Regions from separate parts of the Priestia filamentosa genome, predicted to be linked through region 3. Evidence: riboswitches for the same ligand, from Rfam matches in the RefSeq annotation. Region 3 holds a riboswitch; each other region holds the start of a gene.
What was found. A riboswitch is a leader RNA that binds a small molecule or an ion and turns the genes downstream of it on or off. The one in region 3 is predicted to bind S-adenosylmethionine.
Positions count from the first base shown of each region.

Region 1: another riboswitch for S-adenosylmethionine. It lies ahead of B9N79_RS14650 (trans-sulfuration enzyme family protein); the one in region 3 lies ahead of B9N79_RS13735 (hypothetical protein).
Region 2: another riboswitch for S-adenosylmethionine. It lies ahead of metK (methionine adenosyltransferase); the one in region 3 lies ahead of B9N79_RS13735 (hypothetical protein).
Region 4: another riboswitch for S-adenosylmethionine. It lies ahead of B9N79_RS20555 (5-methyltetrahydropteroyltriglutamate--homocysteine S-methyltransferase); the one in region 3 lies ahead of B9N79_RS13735 (hypothetical protein).

Region 1 is NZ_FXAJ01000003.1:219,540-224,861, forward strand. It holds gene B9N79_RS14625 (DUF1798 family protein) at 34-393, shown strand; gene yppF (YppF family protein) at 461-643, opposite strand; gene B9N79_RS26600 (YppG family protein) at 816-1,187, shown strand; gene B9N79_RS14640 (DUF3817 domain-containing protein) at 1,342-1,635, shown strand; gene B9N79_RS14645 (RIO1 family regulatory kinase/ATPase domain-containing protein) at 1,754-2,389, shown strand; SAM riboswitch class I at 2,886-2,995, shown strand; gene B9N79_RS14650 (trans-sulfuration enzyme family protein) at 3,066-4,241, shown strand; gene B9N79_RS14655 (trans-sulfuration enzyme family protein) at 4,195-5,322, shown strand, end outside.
Region 2 is NZ_FXAJ01000001.1:27,382-32,703, reverse strand. It holds gene B9N79_RS00245 (ABC transporter permease) at 1-69, shown strand, start outside; gene metK (methionine adenosyltransferase) at 109-1,311, opposite strand; SAM riboswitch class I at 1,453-1,563, opposite strand; gene B9N79_RS00235 (sigma-70 family RNA polymerase sigma factor) at 1,894-2,436, shown strand; gene B9N79_RS00230 (YvrJ family protein) at 2,433-2,591, shown strand; gene B9N79_RS00225 (hypothetical protein) at 2,594-2,803, shown strand; gene pckA (phosphoenolpyruvate carboxykinase (ATP)) at 3,004-4,593, shown strand; gene B9N79_RS00215 (DUF2584 domain-containing protein) at 4,626-4,868, opposite strand; gene B9N79_RS00210 (alpha/beta hydrolase family protein) at 4,904-5,322, opposite strand, start outside.
Region 3 is NZ_FXAJ01000003.1:37,806-43,127, forward strand. It holds gene lepB (signal peptidase I) at 1-316, opposite strand, end outside; gene B9N79_RS13725 (LapA family protein) at 407-763, opposite strand; gene B9N79_RS13730 (YgjP-like metallopeptidase domain-containing protein) at 862-1,587, opposite strand; SAM riboswitch class I at 1,825-1,926, shown strand; gene B9N79_RS13735 (hypothetical protein) at 2,013-2,258, shown strand; gene B9N79_RS13740 (M20/M25/M40 family metallo-hydrolase) at 2,685-4,310, shown strand; gene B9N79_RS13745 (DUF2164 domain-containing protein) at 4,373-4,615, shown strand; gene hpaB (4-hydroxyphenylacetate 3-monooxygenase, oxygenase component) at 4,871-5,322, shown strand, end outside.
Region 4 is NZ_FXAJ01000007.1:40,022-45,343, reverse strand. It holds gene B9N79_RS20575 (ring-cleaving dioxygenase) at 1-702, shown strand, start outside; gene B9N79_RS20570 (flavin reductase family protein) at 725-1,333, shown strand; gene B9N79_RS20565 (ring-cleaving dioxygenase) at 1,373-2,317, shown strand; gene B9N79_RS20560 (alpha/beta hydrolase) at 2,317-2,928, shown strand; SAM riboswitch class I at 3,563-3,663, shown strand; gene B9N79_RS20555 (5-methyltetrahydropteroyltriglutamate--homocysteine S-methyltransferase) at 3,745-4,872, shown strand; gene B9N79_RS20550 (hypothetical protein) at 5,182-5,322, opposite strand, start outside.

The sequences.
Region 1 (5,322 bases), 180 kb from region 3:
TCCATGTTACAATAACCTCCTAGAGGTGATTTGATGTCCAACGTTTATAAGCTTACTGAAAAGCTTCTATCTTATAATGAAGAAGCTTCTAATAGATTAAAGGTGGTAAAAGCGAAAGAACAATCAGCAGATTTTTATGAGGAAGTAAAGCCATATGCTGAAACGTTTTTTTCATTGCTTGACGAATGGGAAAAAGCCGTAAGGAAATGGATTCTAGAGACGAAACCAAAATATGTTCATTTTACTCAAGTTGATGCAGCAACTGAGAATTTACACAACGTTATTTTGCAATCGTTCCATAAAGATACAAGAGCTAAACAATTTAGTAAAATGTATATATCAAATAAGTATTTTCTAGAATCTATTTTAGCAGAAAAAGAAAAAGGAGCTTGATAAAAGCTCCTTTTTGTAGGGAATATAAAAAAAGAGAGCGCTTACTTTATTAAGCGCTCTCTTAATATTAAGGAAAAGTTAAACTAGTTGCTCCATCTTGTTCAAGTGCATACATCACTTTCTTGTACTCGCTAAGACTCAATTCCCCTTTTAAATATTTGCGTCTAGCAAAATCTAGTAGCTGATCGTGATTTTCTGGCTCACATTGTTTTACATCAACAAAACGGTTACGAAGTGTTTCAACTGTCATTTTAAACTCCCCCTTACCCCTTTTTTATAGTGTACCACAAGAATAGGAAAGTTCCTTTTGTTCGAAAAATTTAGAATTCCGACAAAAAGTGACAAAAAATGATAAATTACGTATTCACGTCTGCCTAGGCTGTTTACATAGTATAAGAATGAAAAGAGAGGGGGAAGAACGGATGAGAAGAGTTCATCAATACAGATATGCACCTATTCAAAATTACGGAAATCCCTATTTGTATCAAAGTCATCCATATGTAAACAACACTCAATTTGTAGATGTTCCTTATACTCCTAACATGTACAATCAACATATAACAACGGGTGGATACATGCCACAGCAAAATATGTATGAACAAGGTCAGCCTCACTACTATCCTAAGCAGTGGATGCAAACAAAAAGCCAGCCACCGCAAATTTTAGCACAATTTAAGAACAGCGATGGTACGTATAATATGGATAAAATGATGAATACAGCAGGTCAAATGATGAACGCTGTTAACCAGCTATCAACGGTTTTTAAAGGTGTTACGTCGATTTTTAAAGTATAGGAAAAAGCCGGGAACTCCCGGCTTCTTAATGTCATGAAACTGTCACAGGAACAAGGTGATAAAAGATTTGTAACTTTGGTATACTAAAAACGTAAGCACATAAAAAATGAATTTGGACATACATAAATAAAAACAATACGAAGGAGACGATAATATGATGAACTCTCCACTCGGTGGAATGAGGTTTGTAGGACTTATTGAAGGGCTTTCTCTCTTAGCTCTTTTAGGAATTGCAATGCCGCTTAAGTATATGGCAAACATCCCTGAAGTTGTAACAGTTGTTGGTTCTATTCATGGGGGATTGTTTGTTTTATATATTTTAATGGTTGGTTATGTCACGATGAAAGTACGTTGGTCATATAAATGGATTGTAAGTGCTTTGTTAGCATCTGTTATTCCATTTGGTAATTTTATTTTAGATACAAAGCTACGCAAATTCTCAGCTTAAAAAAGTCATCTCAAAAGAGCTTTTACCAAAGGTAAGAGCTCTTTTTTTTAAAAGCATATTATTATGGAAAGTGTGAAATTTGTAGTATGTTTGAAAAAAGAGTGAAGGGGGAAAAAATGTGAGGGAAGCTTCAGAACTCGTAGAGGAAGTTAAGTTCCAAAAAAAAGGCTCTTCATACTCTCTTATTCACCTACCAAGAGAATTAAAAGTAATAGGAACAGGGAGAAGTGCGTGGGCTTTTAAAGTGAAAAATGAAAATAAAGTGATTAAACTATTTTTTCCTTCTTTTGATCACTTAGCGCAAAAAGAGGGAGAAGTGTATGAAAAATTATCACATTCTCTCACTTTTCCTGAAATATATGAAGTTGGGCCAAACTATATTGTAATGGAATATATTAAAGGCAAAACGTTTTATCAGTGTTTAACAACAGGTGTGAGAATTCCTACAAAAGCAATTGAAGAGGTAGAAAAAGGACTTGCCTTTGCACGCTCGAAAGGATTAAACCCTTCAGATATTCATTTACACAATCTTATTCTAACGAAGGATAAAGAAGTTCGTATCATTGATGTTGTACGCTATACTCAGAAGAAAACATGCTATCAGTGGCGCGATTTAGCAAGAGCATATCGCTATTTTTATCAAAAATCTTATTTCCCAAAAAAGTTTCCAAAATGGTTTTTAGAAGCAATTGCTTATTTATATAAATACTGCAAACGTCTTAGTCAGTATCGAAATAATAAGGAGCTGAAATAATTATGGGAAGATTGAGTAAAATTATCAGATTACTGAAGAATCCTAAAGTCCAAAGAGCTATTAAAAAAGGTGTTCCAATTGTAAAAAAAGAGCTTCAAAAGCGTAAAAAGAGATAGAAAGGAACAAACTCACAAGATTAGATGTTCCTACGTTTGTCTATAATGATAAAAATAGGATAGAGGAGGAATAAGGCAATGGACTTTCCTTTATATGAGGCAACAAAAAGCGTAGCAGAATACAATGAACTAGTGAGTGAAAGCTTAAGAAGATGGGACTGTACTGTATACTCCATCACTGCTTTTTTATATGAGTAAAAGAAACAGCAGAGACATTCGTTTCTGCTGTTTTTTTAATATATCCTTAAAATAACATATAGTAGAAAACCCTTTTGAATAGTGTGTATATTTAACCTTTTTAGAAAACTTCGTTGACAAACACTCATATTTTTACTAAAGTAAGATTAATTACTTAACAAAATCAATGAATTATAAATTTACTCTTATCAAGAGTGGCGGAGGGACTGGCCCGATGAAGCCCGGCAACCATCAAGTAATATACTTGAACGGTGCCAATTCCTGTAGAACAAATTGTTCTTACAGATGAGAGATTTCGGATTAGCCGCTCTTTCATTTGTAAAGAGTGGCTTTTTTATATTGAGGAAGAAAGGGAGAATATTATGCGTATTGAAACAGAGTTAGTAAGGTCAGGAATGAAAAGAGATGCTGCAACAGGTTCACTTACAACGCCAATTTATCAGGCATCTACATTTGAACACCCTCGTTTAGGAGAAAGTACAGGTTACGATTATTCTAGAACAGCCAATCCTACTAGAACATCGCTTGAAGAAGCAATTGCGGTTCTTGAAAAAGGAGAAATAGGAGTTGCTTTTTCATCAGGTATGGCTGCTATCTCAGCCATTTTCCTTCTCCTTGAAAAAGGCGATCATCTTATTATCTCGAAAGACTTATATGGTGGAACATATCGTATTCTTGAAGATATTGTGAAGAAAAGTGACGTAGAGGTTACATATGTTAACACTGAAAATACAGAAGAGATAAAAAGAAATGTAAAAGAAAATACAAGAGCTCTATTTATTGAAACACCAACAAATCCACTTATGCACGTTACAGATTTGCATGAAGCAATTGCTATCGCAAAAGAACATGATCTTCTAACAATTGTTGATAACACATTTATGTCTCCATATCTACAGCAGCCACTTGTACTTGGTGCAGATCTTGTTGTGCATAGTGCAAGTAAGTATATCGGCGGGCACAATGATGTTATTGGTGGACTTGTTGTTAGTCGATGTTGTGAGCTTGGTGAAAAAATTCGCTTTTTTCAAAATGCTATTGGTGCTATTCTTGGACCGCAGGAATGTTTTCTCCTTCTTCGTGGCTTAAAAACATTGGCACTAAGAATGGATCGTCACGAGGAAAATGCTTTGAAAATTGCTCAGTGGCTTGAAGAACAAGATTTAATTGATAAAGTATTTTATCCAGGGTTAGAGAGTCATCCAGGCTATAACGTAATGAAGAAGCAAGCAAAAGGCTTTGGAGGAATGCTTTCCTTCTCTGTAAAAGAAGAAGCACTAGTGCCGTTCTTATTAGAACATCTTCAAGTAGTTACGTTTGCTGAGAGCCTAGGAGGCGTTGAAACATTAATTACGTTCCCTGCACGCCAAACACATGCCGATATCCCAGAGGATGTTCGAAATGAAATTGGAGTAACGAATTGCTTGCTTCGTTTATCAGTTGGTATTGAGCATGGAGAAGATTTAATTCAAGACTTTAAGGAGAGATTTGATGAGTACAAAAGATCAGAAGTTCAGCACAAAGCTTATACACGCTAAAACTCATGTTGAAGAGCCATTTGGTTCTGTCAATGTGCCTATTTATCAAGTAACTACGTTTAATCAGCAAAAAAATAACCGCTACGATTATTCTCGATCAGGTAACCCTACACGAGAAGCTCTAGAACATACTGTTGCATCTTTAGAAAACGGAACGTATGGATTTGCTTTTTCATCAGGTATGGCTGCTATTTCTTCCGTTTTATGCTTGTTAAAAAGTGGAGACGAAATTATCGTTTCACACGATGTATATGGGGGAACATTCAGAGCGGTTACACAGCTTTTCACTAATTTTAATATTAAAGCTGTGTTTGCTAATACAACAGATATTAAAGAAGTAGAACAACATATTACAGAAAAAACAAAAGCGATTTTATTTGAGACTCCATCAAATCCGTTTTTACACGTAACAGATATTAAAGAAATTGTGCGCGTTGCAAAAGATCATGATTTATTTACAATTATGGATAATACGTTTATGACGCCATACTTACAAAAACCGCTTGATAAAGGCGTAGATATTGTCGTTCATAGCGCAACGAAATATCTTGGAGGTCACAGTGATGTTGTAGCTGGAGTTGCCATTACAAATAGCGAAGAGTTTGCTGGGAAAATTGGATTTGTACAAAACGCTTTTGGAGCAATTTTAAGTCCTAATGATAGTTGGCTTCTATTAAGAGGGATTAAGACACTAAAAGTACGTCTAGATCAGCAACAAAAGTCAGCTTTAGAGCTTGCGCAGTGGTTAAGTGATAACTCGCAAGTAGATGAGGTGTATTATCCAGGACTTCCATCTCATCCACAGCACAACTTAGCAAGTGAGCAAGCAAGTGGCTACGGGGCTATCATTTCCTTTAAATTAAAAGATAAAGAAGTAGCAAAAGAGACGCTTAATCATGTTGTTCTCTCTTCCGTTGGAGTAAGCCTTGGAGCAGTAGAGAGCATTTTAACGCATCCTGCTACAATGACTCATGCAAGTATGCCTCTAGAAGATAAAGAAGAACGAGGCATTACAGAGCATCTTCTTCGTATTTCAGTTGGCCTTGAAGATGTTGAGGATTTAAAAGAAGATTTAAAACAA
Region 2 (5,322 bases), on a different contig from region 3:
TCAGGATTAAGACCCGCTCGTAAAGCAACAAAAACAAATGTCCTTTCTGCTCTAAGAAGAGAGATATAAAAAAAGCTTGTCACTAAATTAGTGACAAGCTTTTTTTGATTATTTTTCAAGGGCTTGAGTACGAAGAGCTTCAGCTTTATCCGTTAATTCCCATGGTAGTTCAACATCAGTACGACCAAAGTGTCCATAAGCAGCAGTTTGCTTATAAATTGGACGACGTAGGTTCAACATGTTGATAATTCCAGCTGGGCGAAGATCAAAGTTGTTGCGAACAACGTCAACAAGTACTTCTTCAGATACTTTGCCTGTTTTGAACGTATCAATTGAAATTGATACAGGTTGTGCAACACCAATTGCGTATGCAAGCTGTACTTCACATTTGTCAGCTAAACCTGCAGCAACAATGTTCTTTGCTACGTAACGAGCAGCATATGCTGCTGAGCGGTCCACTTTTGTTGGATCTTTACCAGAGAAAGCTCCACCACCGTGGCGAGCATATCCACCGTACGTATCAACGATGATTTTACGTCCAGTTAAACCTGCATCACCTTGAGGGCCACCAATTACAAAACGACCTGTTGGGTTGATGAAGTATTTTGTTTCTTCATCAATAAGCTCTGCTGGTACAACTGGGTTAATAACATATTCTTTTACATTACGTTGAATTTGCTCAAGCGTAATTTCTGGATGATGCTGCGTTGAAATAACAATTGTATCAATACGAACAGGTTTATCATTTTCATCATATTCAACTGTTACTTGTGTTTTAGCATCTGGACGAAGGTAAGGAAGAATTTCTTCTTTACGTACTTCTGCTAAGCGACGAGCTAAACGGTGTGATAATGAAATTGGAAGAGGCATAAGCTCTTTTGTTTCATTACAAGCAAATCCGAACATAAGACCTTGGTCTCCTGCTCCAATTGCTTCAATTTCTTCTTCAGACATTGATCCTTCACGAGCTTCAAGAGCTTGGTCAACACCTTGAGCGATATCAGCAGATTGCTCATCAATAGATGTTAATACAGCACAAGTTTCAGCATCAAAACCATATTTTGCACGAGTGTAACCAATTCCTTTAATTGTTTCACGAACAATTTTCGGGATATCCACATAAGTAGAAGTTGTAATTTCCCCTGCTACTAATACTAAACCAGTTGTTACAGATGTTTCACAAGCAACACGAGCATTAGGGTCATTTTCTAAAATAGCATCAAGGATTGAGTCCGAAATTTGGTCACAAATTTTATCTGGGTGGCCTTCTGTCACAGACTCAGAAGTAAATAAACGACGTTTAACTGACATCTTTGTTCCTCCTTCTAAAGGTAGCAAATCTATGATACGGTACTCATTCCCTTATTATTGTAAATAAAGTTCCCTCTTACACACATATAAAAAAACCTTTCCTAGCTTGAGGAAAGGTTTAACGTCAAAGTTTGCCTTTCGCTCTTATCGATCAAGGTTTCCCTTGCGTCAGGTTAGCACCTTTTCATCTTTAATTGATGACGGTTGCTGGGTTTCATAGGGCCATGTCCCTCCACCATCTCGGGATAAGAGAGTATCCGTTCAATGACTTATCTTAACGTACAAAAGGGAAAAGTGTCAATACGTTTTAGGAACTTCCTTTTCCTTAATGTGTTATCCGTTTCATTTAAGAGAGAAAACTCTTTTTTCTCTAGTCTAGGATATCTTTCCTCTCCTCCTATCTATCATAGAGAGTAAGGAAGAAAGACTCTGTTTCAGATAGCTATAATAAGGTAAACTTTTAAAAAAGATGGTTGTTTTTTCACTAGAACTTTCCTCTTTACTTTACTATAGGCAGATTTTCTACCAGCATATTTTTTTTACCCTAAAAAAGAACATACGTTCCGGTTAGGAGGATTTTTTATGAAACCTTTTCATTCTTTGCCTAATAACTCCTTATTAAAGCATTTTTTCTCTTCACCTTCTCACCAAAGAAAGTTTGAGAACTACCAGCAGAATCCAAGCAAGCAAACAAAAAAAGAGCTTGATCAAGCTTTTAAATGTTTTTATGAGGAAGTTCGACTTGTCGCATACTTTTCTCGATTTCTTTCTTCAGAAGCTATCGTTTTTAAAAAGAAGATTCAAAAATATGAATATACTCACTCTTTTGTATTGGATAAACCAGTGTTTGAAAATAACAGAGAGCCTAGAATAAATATGATTGAGGATAACAATTTTTTTAATTATTATCATCAGCATGAGGAACATATAGAGGAATGTATTACAAACGAATACACTTATCACTGTGTCAAAATGCTTACAAAACGCGAAAAAATCGTTCTCTATCTACATTTTTATGTTTGTTTAACAAACGTTGAAATTGCTCAAAAGCTAGCTGTCTCTCCCCAAGCCATCTCAAAAACGAAAAAAAATGCCCTGAGAAAACTGAGGAGGTCTAGAATATGATGGAAAGTATAAGCATTGTCTCTCTTATCCAGCATGCAGGATTTCCGATAGCTATGACATTCTACTTGTTATCTCGTTTTGAGAAGCGCATGGAAAATTTAGAACGCGAAGTATCCCAACTTCGTGCACTTCTGCAAGGTAGAAAGGAAGGATAATTTTGAATGAACAAACTAAAGAACAATATAAAATGGCTGTTCTCAATCTGCTTCAACCTAAGATTGCAAGCCTTGTAAAAGAAGCCCATCCCGTTTATCAAGAAGATTTAGAACAAGAATTAAAACTCAAAATGCTTGAGAAAATGCAAACTCCCTTTTTACACAATATCCCTAGTTTCTTTGAATTTGTGTCATCTAACGAAAAAAAATAAAACTCAAATTTAAATTGTATAACACTTTTAAATTACAGAAACAATATAACACTCAACCCTTATTATAAAATTATTTATCTAATACAATATCAGTAAAGAAATGCACTTTTTTCATAAATTAGTATAGACTATTTAAATAAATGTGTTATACTCTTTTTAAGTTAAAATAAAAACGTTATGAAAAAAGGATGATATTGCTTATGAGTACTGTCGATATGTCAACAAAATTAACTGAACTATTAACGCTTCCGTCTGTTCAACATAACCTTGCAACACCTTCTCTTGTTGAACGTATTTTAGATCGTAAAGAAGGTGTATTAACAGAAACAGGAGCCGTCAGTGTTGCAACAGGAAAGTACACAGGGCGTTCTCCTCTTGACAAATTTGTTGTTCGTGATGCTTCTGTCGAAAAAAAAATCAATTGGGGGCAGGTAAACCAACCAATTGCTCCTGATACGTTTTCTCGTTTATATGAGAAAGTTGTAAATCATTTAAAGAAAAAAGATGAACTTTTTGTATTTGATGGTTTTGCAGGGGCAGACGAGAAATACCAGCTTCCTCTTCGCGTTATTAATGAATATGCATGGCACAATCTATTTGCGCGTCAGCTATTTATCCGCCCTGACAAAGATGCGGATTTAAAGATTCATAAGCCTGAGTTTACAATTGTATCAGCACCTGACTTCAAAGCAGATCCGGCTATAGATGGCACAAACTCTGAAACATTCATTATTATTTCTTTTGAAAAGCGCATTATCTTAATTGGAGGAACAGAATATGCTGGGGAAATGAAAAAATCCATTTTCTCTGTTATGAACTTCCTTCTTCCTGAGCAAGATATTTTATCAATGCATTGTTCAGCGAACGTTGGCAGTGAAGGTGATGTTTCCCTTTTCTTCGGTTTATCTGGAACAGGAAAGACAACCCTTTCTGCAGATGAAAATCGCCGTCTTATTGGAGATGACGAGCACGGATGGTCAAATTCTGGCGTCTTTAATATTGAAGGTGGATGCTATGCTAAATGTATTGGTTTAACAAAAGAAAAAGAGCCTCAAATTTTTGATGCTATCCGTTTTGGAGCAGTACTTGAGAACGTTTTTGTAGATCCAAAAACGAAAGCTCCGGACTATAATGATAATGCACTAACGGAAAATACAAGAGCAGCTTATCCACTTGAGTCTATTGATAATATTATAAAACCAAGTGTTGCAGGTCACCCTTCAACAATCATCTTTCTTACAGCAGATGCAACAGGTACGCTACCTCCAATTAGCAAACTAACAAAAGAACAAGCTATGTATCATTTCTTAAGCGGATACACTAGTAAACTAGCAGGAACAGAACGAGGTGTCACAGCACCTGAAGCTACATTCTCTACGTGCTTTGGCTCTCCATTCCTTCCTCTTCCTGCTACTGTATATGCTGAGATGCTTGGAAAGAAAATTGTAGAGCACGGTGTGGACGTTTATCTTGTAAACACAGGATGGACTGGCGGCGTTTATGGTGTTGGCCAACGTATGAACCTAGCTTACACACGCGCAATGGTTCAAGCAGCACTTGAAGGTGAACTTGCTAATGTAGAAACAGTTCAAGACGGTATTTTTGGGCTTCATATGCCAATGCATGTTCCTGGAGTGCCAGATGAAGTTCTGCAGCCTTTCAAGACGTGGAAAAACCCTGAGGAATATAAAAATGCAGCAACAACGCTTGCATATCAATTCAAAGAGAATTTCAAAAAATTCTCAACAAACAATTCTAAGATTGAAAAGCTTGGTGGACCAATCGTTTAATCGAAAGAGCGAGCGCAACAGCGCTCGCTCTTTTAGTTTGTAGAATTCAAGGAAATGAACTCATATGTTAAAAAAGTCGTTTCTTTGGACCATTCTATTTTCTTTATGATTGCTCGTCCTCGACTTTCGCCTTCTTTAGTCGTACGGATGTCAATTGGAATATCAAGTGGGTAAAGACGGTATCCACTTTTTTCAAGTGCAAACTCGTTCTCCCCTACTCTTTCTTCGTTGCCTTTTGTTACAATCATCGTGTTTAGCTCCATTGGCATACCCATAAAAATCACCTCTTTTTTTTTATTATATCAAATTATCAAACCTGTGAAAGACTGGAATGCTTCTTCATCCAGCTTGTAAGTGAATGAACAATTCGGCGATTTTCACGTGGTGGAAAGTAATGTGTAAACCCCTCAAAGTACCATGCCTCATATGTATGATTTAACTTTTTGAGTTCTTCTTCTAATTTGTAAGCATGTTGCACTGAGACATTTTCATCTTGTACTCCATGTATAAGCAGTACAGGACAAGAAATTCGATCCACTTCATAAAGAGGCGTACGCCACTTGTAAGCCTCTGGCACCTTATTTGGACTTCCTCCAATAACGCGCTTCATCATTCTACGCAAGTCTTTTCGCTCATTGTAGGTGAGCACCATGTCTGTTACGCCTCCCCATAATACAAGAGAGCGAACAGTATCGGATAATTCAGCAACAAGAAGAGCCATTACTCCTC
Region 3 (5,322 bases):
TTTGTCCATTTACATAAAGAACATCGTTTTTGAACGAGATATTTTCACCCGGCAGGCCAACGATCCGCTTTACAAGATATTCTTCCTTGTGCTCGGGAGATTTTAAAACGACGAGATCTGATCGCTGGGGCTTTCCATACTTATAGTTTACTTTATTGACCACAATTTTGTTTCCATCTTGTAAGTTAGGTAGCATTGAATCCCCTTTTACTGTATAAGGTTGGAAGAAGAAATGTTGAATAAAAAAGGATAAAATAATAGCTAATATGATGGTTTTTACATAAGACCAAAGTTCGCTTTTTGTACTTTTTGTCAAGCTACAATTCGCTCCTTTTAATAAAGATAGTTGGATGCTATGCAACAAAAAGAAGGCTAGTACATTTCCCTGTACTAACCTTCTACATCTTTATTTATTTAGCCTGCTCTTTATACCAACATTTTTATTTTCAGAAGAAGATAATTCTTTTTCTTTCTTTTTTGCGGCTGTTGTATTGTCTTTGTCAGCTTCAACAGAAGGAGGTACTGATGCTCCATTTTTTTGAAGTTGACGGATTTGACTCTGAAGACGAATGATTTTAACCAAACTTAATGATACAGCTACAACGCCACCAAATACGGCAGAGCCAAGAATAACGAGAATTAGTGGCCAGTCTTGTGTACCAAATACGTAGTTAAACTGAACGGGTTCATCATTTACAATAGCTAAAATAGCAACGATAAGAGCAAAAACAAGAGCTAAAATAAAATAGCGTTGTCCTTTCATAAAAAACTCTCCTTTTTAAATGGATCAGTATCAGTATTTTTATGTTTATACCCTCAACTATAAGTATGAAACCATTTCAGTTTTACTACTTCTTTAATTTATAGAGAGAGCGTATGTTCTTTTAGCCACTCTAAGCGTTCATTATAGTCTTCAAAAAGGGAAGAAGGATTTTGTTCCACTTCTTTGGCGATAACAGCTTCAATTGTTGCCATTGGAGCCATAAGCAAATGCCAATCTGCTTTTACATCTCCGTTGTTGTAAGAAACCAGGTTAGGCGATTCTTCCCATGTGATAGAAGCTACATCGTTTGTTAAAAGAGGGGTAAGGCTTTTTAAAATATCTTTTGTTTTATCATGGCCTTTTGTTATGTACCACTCTTTTAACATAGTAAAGATTTCTTCATTCGTTTTTGCTTCATCCCAGCTTGTTGGAATTTGTGCTGTGAACTTTGAATATTTAAAAGCGAAAGATGGAGTATCTTCAGTTGTTTCGATGTTTAAACGGTACTGACGTCCAAGGTAAAAGAAACGCTCTCCAGATTGAAACGATTTCTTTTCATCAGATTTAACAACGTTTTCTGCTTCTGTTATCTTTTCTTCATCTTGAGTATGATTTTCCTCAGAAGTTTGAACGTCTCCTAGCTGCTCAGCAATCCAGTCAGCTTTACGAGCTAATACAAATTGAAGGTTGCTTTTTGTGAAACTTTTCGGTACAGTAAGCAGAACCCCTTCATCTTTGCAAACTGAAATTTGAACGTTTGTTGTATTTTGAACTTGGTGAATCGTGTAATTGAAACTATGCTTTTTTGTTTTAAAATGATACATATTGAAACTCCTTTCTACAAATTTTCATTGTATATGTAAACTAAGGTGAAGGTCAAGGTTACACCGATAACTTCTTATTAATAATATCAGGAAATTGACACATATGCTCAAACTGTTCTTTCATTTTTCCTTAAAATGCTCATTTACAAAATAAAGAATAGTTGGTATAATTCCATTATTCACAAACATATATTGTTTATTAAGACAGTCAACTTTATTAACAATAGAAAAATATACAACTTATCAAGAGTGGATAAGAGAACTGGCTCAATGATTCCACAGCAACCTGCGTATGCAAGGTGCTACTACCAGCAAAGCAAACGCTTTGAGTGATAAATGTGCAGAGAAAAGATGCCAATCGCTTTTAGCGATTGGCATTTTTCTTTTGCCTTTGTCGAAAAGTATATTAAAAGGAGAGAGATAAAATGAAACATGTCGAGTGGAAGGCTTATGTTGAAAAAAATTTAGAAAATGTGGTGTCAGAAGTTTATATTCATTCCCTTGAGACATTTATTCAAATTATCGCTAAAGATTGTGACTGTACATATTCAGTAGCTATTGATTACAAGGAACTACAGAGAAGTGATGATGAGAAAGTGTCTAACCTTCTCTTAGAAAAGCTTCAGAGAGTAGGATTTGAGCATAAAGAAAGAGTGCTTGCCTCTTATTAGAAAGAGAGAACAAATCTAGTATTCATAACGTATAATAAAGTGAGCAAACTACCTCTATAGGATGTTTGTAAGAACACTATGAGTAGCACAAAATGAATTTGTCAAAATTTTTTAAAAAATATACATCCTAAATAGTCAAAAACTGTGTTATCTTATATAAAAGGTAAATTGAGGAAGGGGCGACGTTCATGGATTATTCCATTGAATATGGAAGTGATCAAAGTAGTGAAGAACTAATTGATCACATCTTGGACTATTTAGAAGCAAAATAAGAAAAAAGAGCAGCCTACAAGTGAAAGAGCTGCTCTTTTTATTTGGTTTTCTTTCTTTAAAAAGTGGTTGACGTAAAAAGGAAGATAGCGGAGAATGGGCTTAATTATAGCAGCATAAACATTGCTTTCTAAAAAGTCGAACAGGGGGGAGAACATGAAAGGGCAAACTTACTTTCAAACAAAACAACAGCTCATCGACCTTCTTTGTGAACTTGTGTCCGTTCCGAGTATTACTGGAAGCTCTGCAGAAGGAGAGATGGCCAAGTTTATTCATCGTAAGTTTCTACAGCTTCCATATTTCAGAAAACACCCTTCTTATGCTCAATTACATGATACGGAAGACGGAAGATTTATTGTAACTGCATTTGTAAAAGGTCAAAAAACAAATAAAACGGTTATTCTTGTTAATCATCATGATGTTGTTGGAGTTGAGGGATATGGGATTTGGAAAGATGCCGCCTTTAACCCCATTGAACTAACAAAACGATTTTATGGACAGCGTGAGCTTGTACCATTTGAAGTCCGCCAAGACTTAGATCGAGGAGAATGGCTTTTTGGACGTGGAATTATGGATATGAAAAGCGGAATGGTGACCCAAATGTCTCTCATTGAACGAGCGTCAAATGGGGAATTTGAAGGAAATCTGTTGTTTTTATCTGTTCCAGATGAAGAAGTAAGTTCGATAGGAATGAGAAGCGCAGTACCTGTTTTGCTTGATCTTGCAAAACAACACAGTTTTCAATATTCTCTTGTCTTGAATGGAGAACCGATGTTCAGTCGTTATCCTGGTGATACGAGAGATTATTTATATGTTGGATCGATTGGAAAGGTATTGCCAGGTTTCTTTTGCTATGGAAAAGAAAGTCATGTTGGAGAGCCTTTTGCAGGTCTTAACGCTAATTTACTTGTTAGTGAGCTTACAAGAGCATTAGAGCTTAATACAGACTATTGTGAGGTGATTGAAGGGGAAGTAAGTCCTCCTCCAACTATTTTGTCTCAGGGAGATTTAAAGAAAGAGTATTCAACACAAACACCAAACAGAGCGCTATCTCTTTATAATTTCTTAGTGATGAAGAAGCCAATGGATAAGTTTGTTTCTTCTCTATTAGAAAGTGCTCAGCAAGCAGCTCGTGAAGTAGAGAAGCACTATAATAATCGCGCTTTTCACTATGGAATGATGCAATCTTCTACTCCAAGGTCTGTAAATGTTCACGTTTTTACGTATGAGAAACTTTATAAATATGGAGTGGATACTTACGGGAAGGAGCATGTTGATAGTTTAATTAAGAAGGTACAACATGAGACGTCCTCTCTCGATCATAGAGAACAAACAACGGCTATTTTGAATGAGCTTGCTCTTTTATGCAAAGAGCTTTCACCAATGATTATTCTTTTTTTCGCACCACCATACTATCCTGCTGTATGTACAGATGATCATCCGCTTGTAAAAAAACTTGTTCAAATACTAACAAAAACAGGTGTAGAAAAGTATGGGATAGTGTTTCATAAGCAGCTTTACTTTGGAGGCATTTCAGACCTTAGCTATGTTGGACTTGATCATGCATTAGAAACTTTCTTGCCGCTCGTTCACAACATGCCATTGTGGAAGAAAGGCTATGATATCCCATTTTCTGACCTAGAACAGTTTAAAGTACCTGTCTTTAACTTAGGTCCTAGAGGGAGAGACGCGCATCAGTGGACAGAACGACTTGATGTTAATTATTCATTTGGCCCTCTTATGGATTTGCTACAAATGACTATAAAAGAATGTTTTAAATAAACGAGATTCCTGGTACATTGAAGAGAACATAGTAGAAAGCTAGAAAAGAGAGGTTACACGGTATGGAAATTTTATTATCAAAAGAACAAAAGGCAGAAGTGATTAATGAAATTCAACGCTTTTTCCTAGAAGAACGAGGAGAAGAGATCGGAGAACTTGCCGCTGAAACAGTTTTTTACTTTATAAAAGAAAATGTCGGAGCTTATTTTTATAACAAGGGAATTGAAGACAGCAAAACGATTGTAGAGCAGAAAATATTTTCTGTAGAGGAAGATTTAGAAGCTCTAAAAAGAATCAAAAGATGAAAATAAACCAAAAGAAGAACAGATTTTAAATGATGTTCTTCTTTTTTATGTTCACTTGGTAAACATATTTATAAGTGAACTTTTATAAAGTCTGCTTCATCATTTTTCTTCTTTTAAAGATAAAGACTTATAGGTTCTTGACTATCTTTTTTGTTTGAAATGCTCTCTATCTTATTTAGGTTATATATCCTGTTTCTTTTTTTAAAAGAGTGAATACGATATAAAAGACCATAAAGAGAAGAGGAGCGATTTTCTTTGGGAACCATAGATGGAAAAGAGTTTGTGACAAGATTAAATCTGTTAAAAAATGATGTATGGGTAAAAGGAGAAAAAGTCAAAGGAGCCATTAGTGAGCACAGTGCTTTTCAAGGAGTTGTAAAAAGCAAAGCGGCGCTTTATGACATGCAAACTGGTGAGCATAAATCAGTCCTTACTCATACTGAACAAGGAATAACGTACGGAACATCTTTTATGAAACCGAAAACAAAGGAAGATTTAGAAAAGAGAAGAAATGCCACACAGCTTTGGGCTAGGAAATCAGGTGGGATGATGGGAAGGGCCCCTGATTATATGAACACAGCTATTATGGCTTTTTCTTCAGGAGCGTCATTAATTGAAAAGAAGCATAAAAAAGGCAGTGAGAACCTTGTTCAGCTATATGAGAAAGCAAAGAATTTGGATTTATCTTTTACACACACATATGTAAG
Region 4 (5,322 bases), on a different contig from region 3:
GGCGTCACTTCTTATGTAGTTCCTAAAGGTGCTATGGAATTCTGGGAAAAAAGGCTAGAAAAATTCAATGTTGCGTTTACTAGAATGGAACGCTTTGGAGAATACTATTTAGAATTTGATGACCCTCATGGTCTTCACTTGGAGATTGTTGAAAGAGAAGAAGGCGAACTCAATACATGGAGTTTTGGTGATGTAACACCTGAAGTCGCTATTAAAGGGTTTGGGGGAGCAACTTTACTATCAACTCAACCTAATAAAACAGCAGAATTATTGGGAAAGGTAATGGGTCTTGAATTAGTCGGTAAAGAAGGAGACTTCGCTCGTTACCGTTCTACAGCTGAGTTAGGAAATATTATTGATCTTAAATTGACTACTATTGGACGTGGACAAATGGGTGTCGGTACCGTACACCATATTGCATGGCGAGCTATTGACGATGAAGATCAACTAGATTGGCAAGAATATATTGCAACAAATGGTTATGGTGTCACACCTGTACGAGATAGAAATTATTTTAATGCGATTTACTTTAAAGAACATGGCGAAATCCTGTTTGAAATTGCAACTGATCCTCCAGGATTTGCTCATGATGAATCACAAGAGACAATGGGCGAAAATTTGATGCTTCCATTACAATATGAGCCTCAGAGAGAGAAAATTGAACAAGTGTTACTGCCGTTTGAAGTAAGAGAACTAGACTAATGTTGCGAAAGGGATGATTTCTTTGCTTTCAATTGAGCCAGGTTCTATGTCCGAAAGAGAAATTTATAAATTTCTAATAGGGAGCATTATACCTAGACCTATTGCTTTCGTCACTACGATTTCAAAAGACGGTAATTTAAATGGTGCCCCATTTAGTTACTTTAATATTGTATCATCGAACCCGCCTATGATTTCTCTATCTATTCAACGCTCTGCGGGGAAACAAAAGGATACAGCGAGAAATATCATCGAGTCTAAGCAATTTGTTGTGCATATTGTTGACGAACAAAATGTTGAGAAAATAAATCAAACAGCTGCAAGTCTACCTTCTAATCAAAGTGAGATTGAGTTAGCTAATTTAACTCCCATAGAGAGTGTAAAGATTTCGGTACCCGGTGTAAAGGAAGCGAAAATTCGAATGGAATGTTCATTAGAGCATTCCTTAGAATTGGGAGGTTCAGATACCCCTGGATGCGATTTGATTATAGGAAAAGTCGTTCAATTTCATATTGAAGAGGATATTTATAAAAATGGAAGAATCAATCCTAATGGATTGGCTGCAGTAAGTCGGTTAGCTGGAAATGATTATGCGAAAATTGGTGAAATCTTTGAAGTAAAAAGACCTAAATAAATCCTTATAAAATCCCATGGATGAAACGGAGAGGATAAAATGCAAAAAACCTCAGGTATCCATCATATCTCAGCAATGGTAAACGATGCTCAACGAAATATCGACTTTTATGCAGGCGTACTTGGGTTACGACTTGTTAAAAAAACTATCAATTTTGATCGACCGGAAGTCTACCATCTGTATTTTGGGGATGAAACAGGTCAACCAGGTAGTGTTATTACTTTTTTTCCATGGGCTAAACAGCTAAAAGGTCGAATTGGGACGGGGCAAGTTGGTGTGACTAACTATGTTATACCAAAGGGTTCGCTTTCCTTTTGGGAGAATAGGTTACGGAAGTTCAGAGTCGAATTTACTTCTTCCATTCGCTTTGGTGAAAAATATTTACAATTTAATGATCCTGATGGACTCCAACTTGAATTAACAGAACGAGACGGGGGACCGGCGAATACTTGGAACTTTGGAGGAGTTGGAGCTGAACATGCGATTAAAGGGTTTGGTGGTGCTGTTTTGTATTCTTCACAGCCGCATAAAACAACCCACGTGCTAGAAAATATTTTGGGATTAGAATGCATGGGCCAAGAAAAAGAATTTCTTAGATTTAAATCTGAAGGTTCTATAGGGAATACGATTGATATCCGGTTAAATCCTTCAGTTCGGGGGTTGATGGGAGCAGGAACGGTTCATCATATAGCATGGCGAGCTATTGACGAGGAAGATCATCAAATGTGGAGAGCACTTCTTCTAGAAAACGGGTATTATCCAACTGAAATTCTCGATCGAAACTATTTCAAAGCTCTTTATTTTCATGAAGAAGGAGGAATCCTCTTCGAAATAGCAACTGATCCACCAGGTTTTTCAGTGGATGAACCTATCCATGAACTTGGAAAAAAACTGATGTTGCCATCTTGGTTAGAGTCAAAAAGAGAAGAATTAGAAGAAACCTTACCGCAAGTAGAGGTTCGTGTTCTGGAGGGGGATAAATAATGAAGCATATTTTCAATAAAGGGAAAGATTCCACAAAACCAACATTATTATTACTACATGGTACTGGTGGAAATGAATTAGATTTGTTGCCTATCGCAGGAAGAATTGATGATGAGGCTTCTGTCTTAAGTGTTCGAGGAAATGTATTAGAAAATGGAATGCCTCGATTCTTCAGAAGATTGGCTGAAGGGGTATTTGATGAAGAAGACCTTATTTTCCGAACAAAAGAATTAAATGAATTTCTTGATGAGGCAGCAGAAAAATATAGTTTTGATCGTGATAATATTGTCGCCATTGGCTACTCAAATGGAGCGAATATAGCAGCTAGTTTATTATTTCACTACCAAAATGCTTTAAAGAGTGCTATTCTTCATCACCCTATGGTACCGAGAAAAGGGATTGATCTTCCGGACTTATCAGGTAAGTTTGTGTTTATTGCTGCTGGGACAAATGATCCGATTTGCTCGCCAATGGAATCGAATGAGCTTCAATCCTTATTAGAAAAAGCTAATGCACATGTAGAACTTCATTGGGAGAATAAAGGCCATCAATTAACAATTGAAGAGGTAGAAGCTGCAAGCCAGTGGTATCAAAAAATACAGTCGAAATAGTGTAAATGAGTAGGCATGACATTATATCTTGTGATAAATGGAAGCAAAGTGTTCACAGTTAATCAGCTAACTTATAAATTCGATAAGAGGTAATGACTCGAAAATCTTAGAATTTAATACAATAAAGATATTTTGTGAAACATTACCTTTAATAAGGAATGCCACATTGAGTGGATGATTCACTCACCCAGATTTAGATAAGTATCAATTAAATCAGCTTAATCTACCTTAAAAAATAAGACATTTACACATTATATCTAAAAAAAGTGCAAACTCGTTGATTAATAACGGGTGTGCGCTTTTTGATTACTGATGGTCAGATGGCCGAGTAAATTAATAAGCATAATTATTTTAAAGTATTCTTTTATTTTTATAATGAATGGATAGTAATAATAGGGATACTAAGGGTAGAATGCATAATAAGCAAAGGTTTTTAGTCTGTTATTCATATCCTCAAACCGTTTTGGTACTGTATTTTATCTTGACAAATGAAGAGAATGGTTTAAATTCACAGGAAAGAAAGAGAAATTAAATATAAGATGAAAGTCAACATTAAAATCAGTGAGAAATAAATTTTTATTTGACAAGCTAATAAAACAGGTGTAACCTATTTTTAAGTTAAATAAATTGAATATTCTTATCTCGAGAGGTGGAGGGACTGGCCCTAGGAAACCTCGGCAGCGGACTATTAAAGTACTGTGCCAATTCCAGTAGCGATTTGCTTGAAGATAAGAAGAGCACCCATTATGACAATTACCCTCTTCTTATTTTTAAGAAGAGGTTTTTTAATTTTGAAAGAAAGAAGGAAATGAAATTATGACAAAGACATTAGTAAAAGCTCCATTTAAAGCAGATCACGTAGGTAGTTTTTTAAGAACAGCACCTCTTAAAGAAGCAAGAACAGCTTATGCAAATGGAGAGATTGATAAGGATGCCTTAAAAGCTGTAGAAGATAAAGAAATTGAAAAGCTTGTCCAAAAACAAATTGAGACAGGCCTTAAATCGATTACTGATGGTGAATTTAGACGCTCTTGGTGGCATTTAGACTTTTTATCAGGCTTAGAAGGTGTAGAGGAGTTTGAAACGGAATATATCAGTCAATTTAAAGGGGCAAAAACAAAAAATAAGGCTATTAAAGTAGTTGGTAAAGTGAGTTTCAACCATCATTATATGCTAGAACACTTCACGTTTTTAAAAGAAGCTGTCGAACAATATGGTGATGGAAGCCAAGTTGCTAAATTCTCCATTCCAAGTCCTAACATGTTATTCACTAGAATTCAAGAGGATTCATATTATGGGGGGAACCGTGAGCAGTTTTATAATGATACAGTAGCTGCTTATCAAAAAGCCATTCAAGCTTTTTATGATGCGGGATGCCGTTATCTACAATTAGATGATACTTCTTGGATTGATTTTGTTTCGGAAGAACGTATAAAAGCAGTTGTTGAAAAGCTTGGCATGGATGTACAGGATATTATTGATACGAGAGTAAGCTGCTTAAACGATGCGATTTCTAAGAAGCCTGAGGATATGCTGATCACAATGCATATTTGCCGTGGGAATTTCAGATCTACTTATATCACAAGTGGCGGCTACGATAATATCTCGGATGCAATCTTCGCTAACTTAAATGTAGACGGACTTTTCCTTGAATATGATGACAACCGTTCAGGTGATTTTGAACCATTAAAAAACTTTACTCGTAATAACCAAACCGTTGTACTAGGATTAATAACATCTAAATTTGCTAAACTAGAAAATCCTGAAACAATTAAAGAAAGAATTCAAGAGGCAAGCCAATACATACCTCTAGAAAACTTATCACTAAGTCCTCAATGTGGATTTGCAAGTACAGAAGAAGGAAACGAGTTAACAGAAGAAGAACAATGGAATAAAATCAGTCATGTAATTAAAATCGCTCAAGATGTTTGGGAAAATAACTAAAGAGTGATTTTTACAAAACCTTTCCTTTCACTTAGGAGGGGTTTTTAATCGAAGGTTTTGGTGCAAAGTCATCCATTCAAACAATCTCTAAAACCTGGATATATTAATCCTAGTCACCTACAAAAGATGGGTAATCAGTAAGAAAAAACAACAACTTAAGATGAGCTTTGTATAATTTAAAAATGGTTTGTAAAAGTATATATAAACAAAAATAAAAAGCGCAGGCTTGATGTTACTGAGCAAGTTTGCGCTTTTATTACTTCCTTTAGATTGTATATTAACTAGCATTTGCAGATCATATTCATCCATTTATGATTGTGAGGAATCTAAATTATCGAGTTTCCAATGAGCATTTGCAAACGGATCATTTTTACTATCTATGTATAAATAGAAGTTTTCTAATTCCTCTATAGCCTTAATTGAAAAGGAAACATCAAAAACTATAGATTG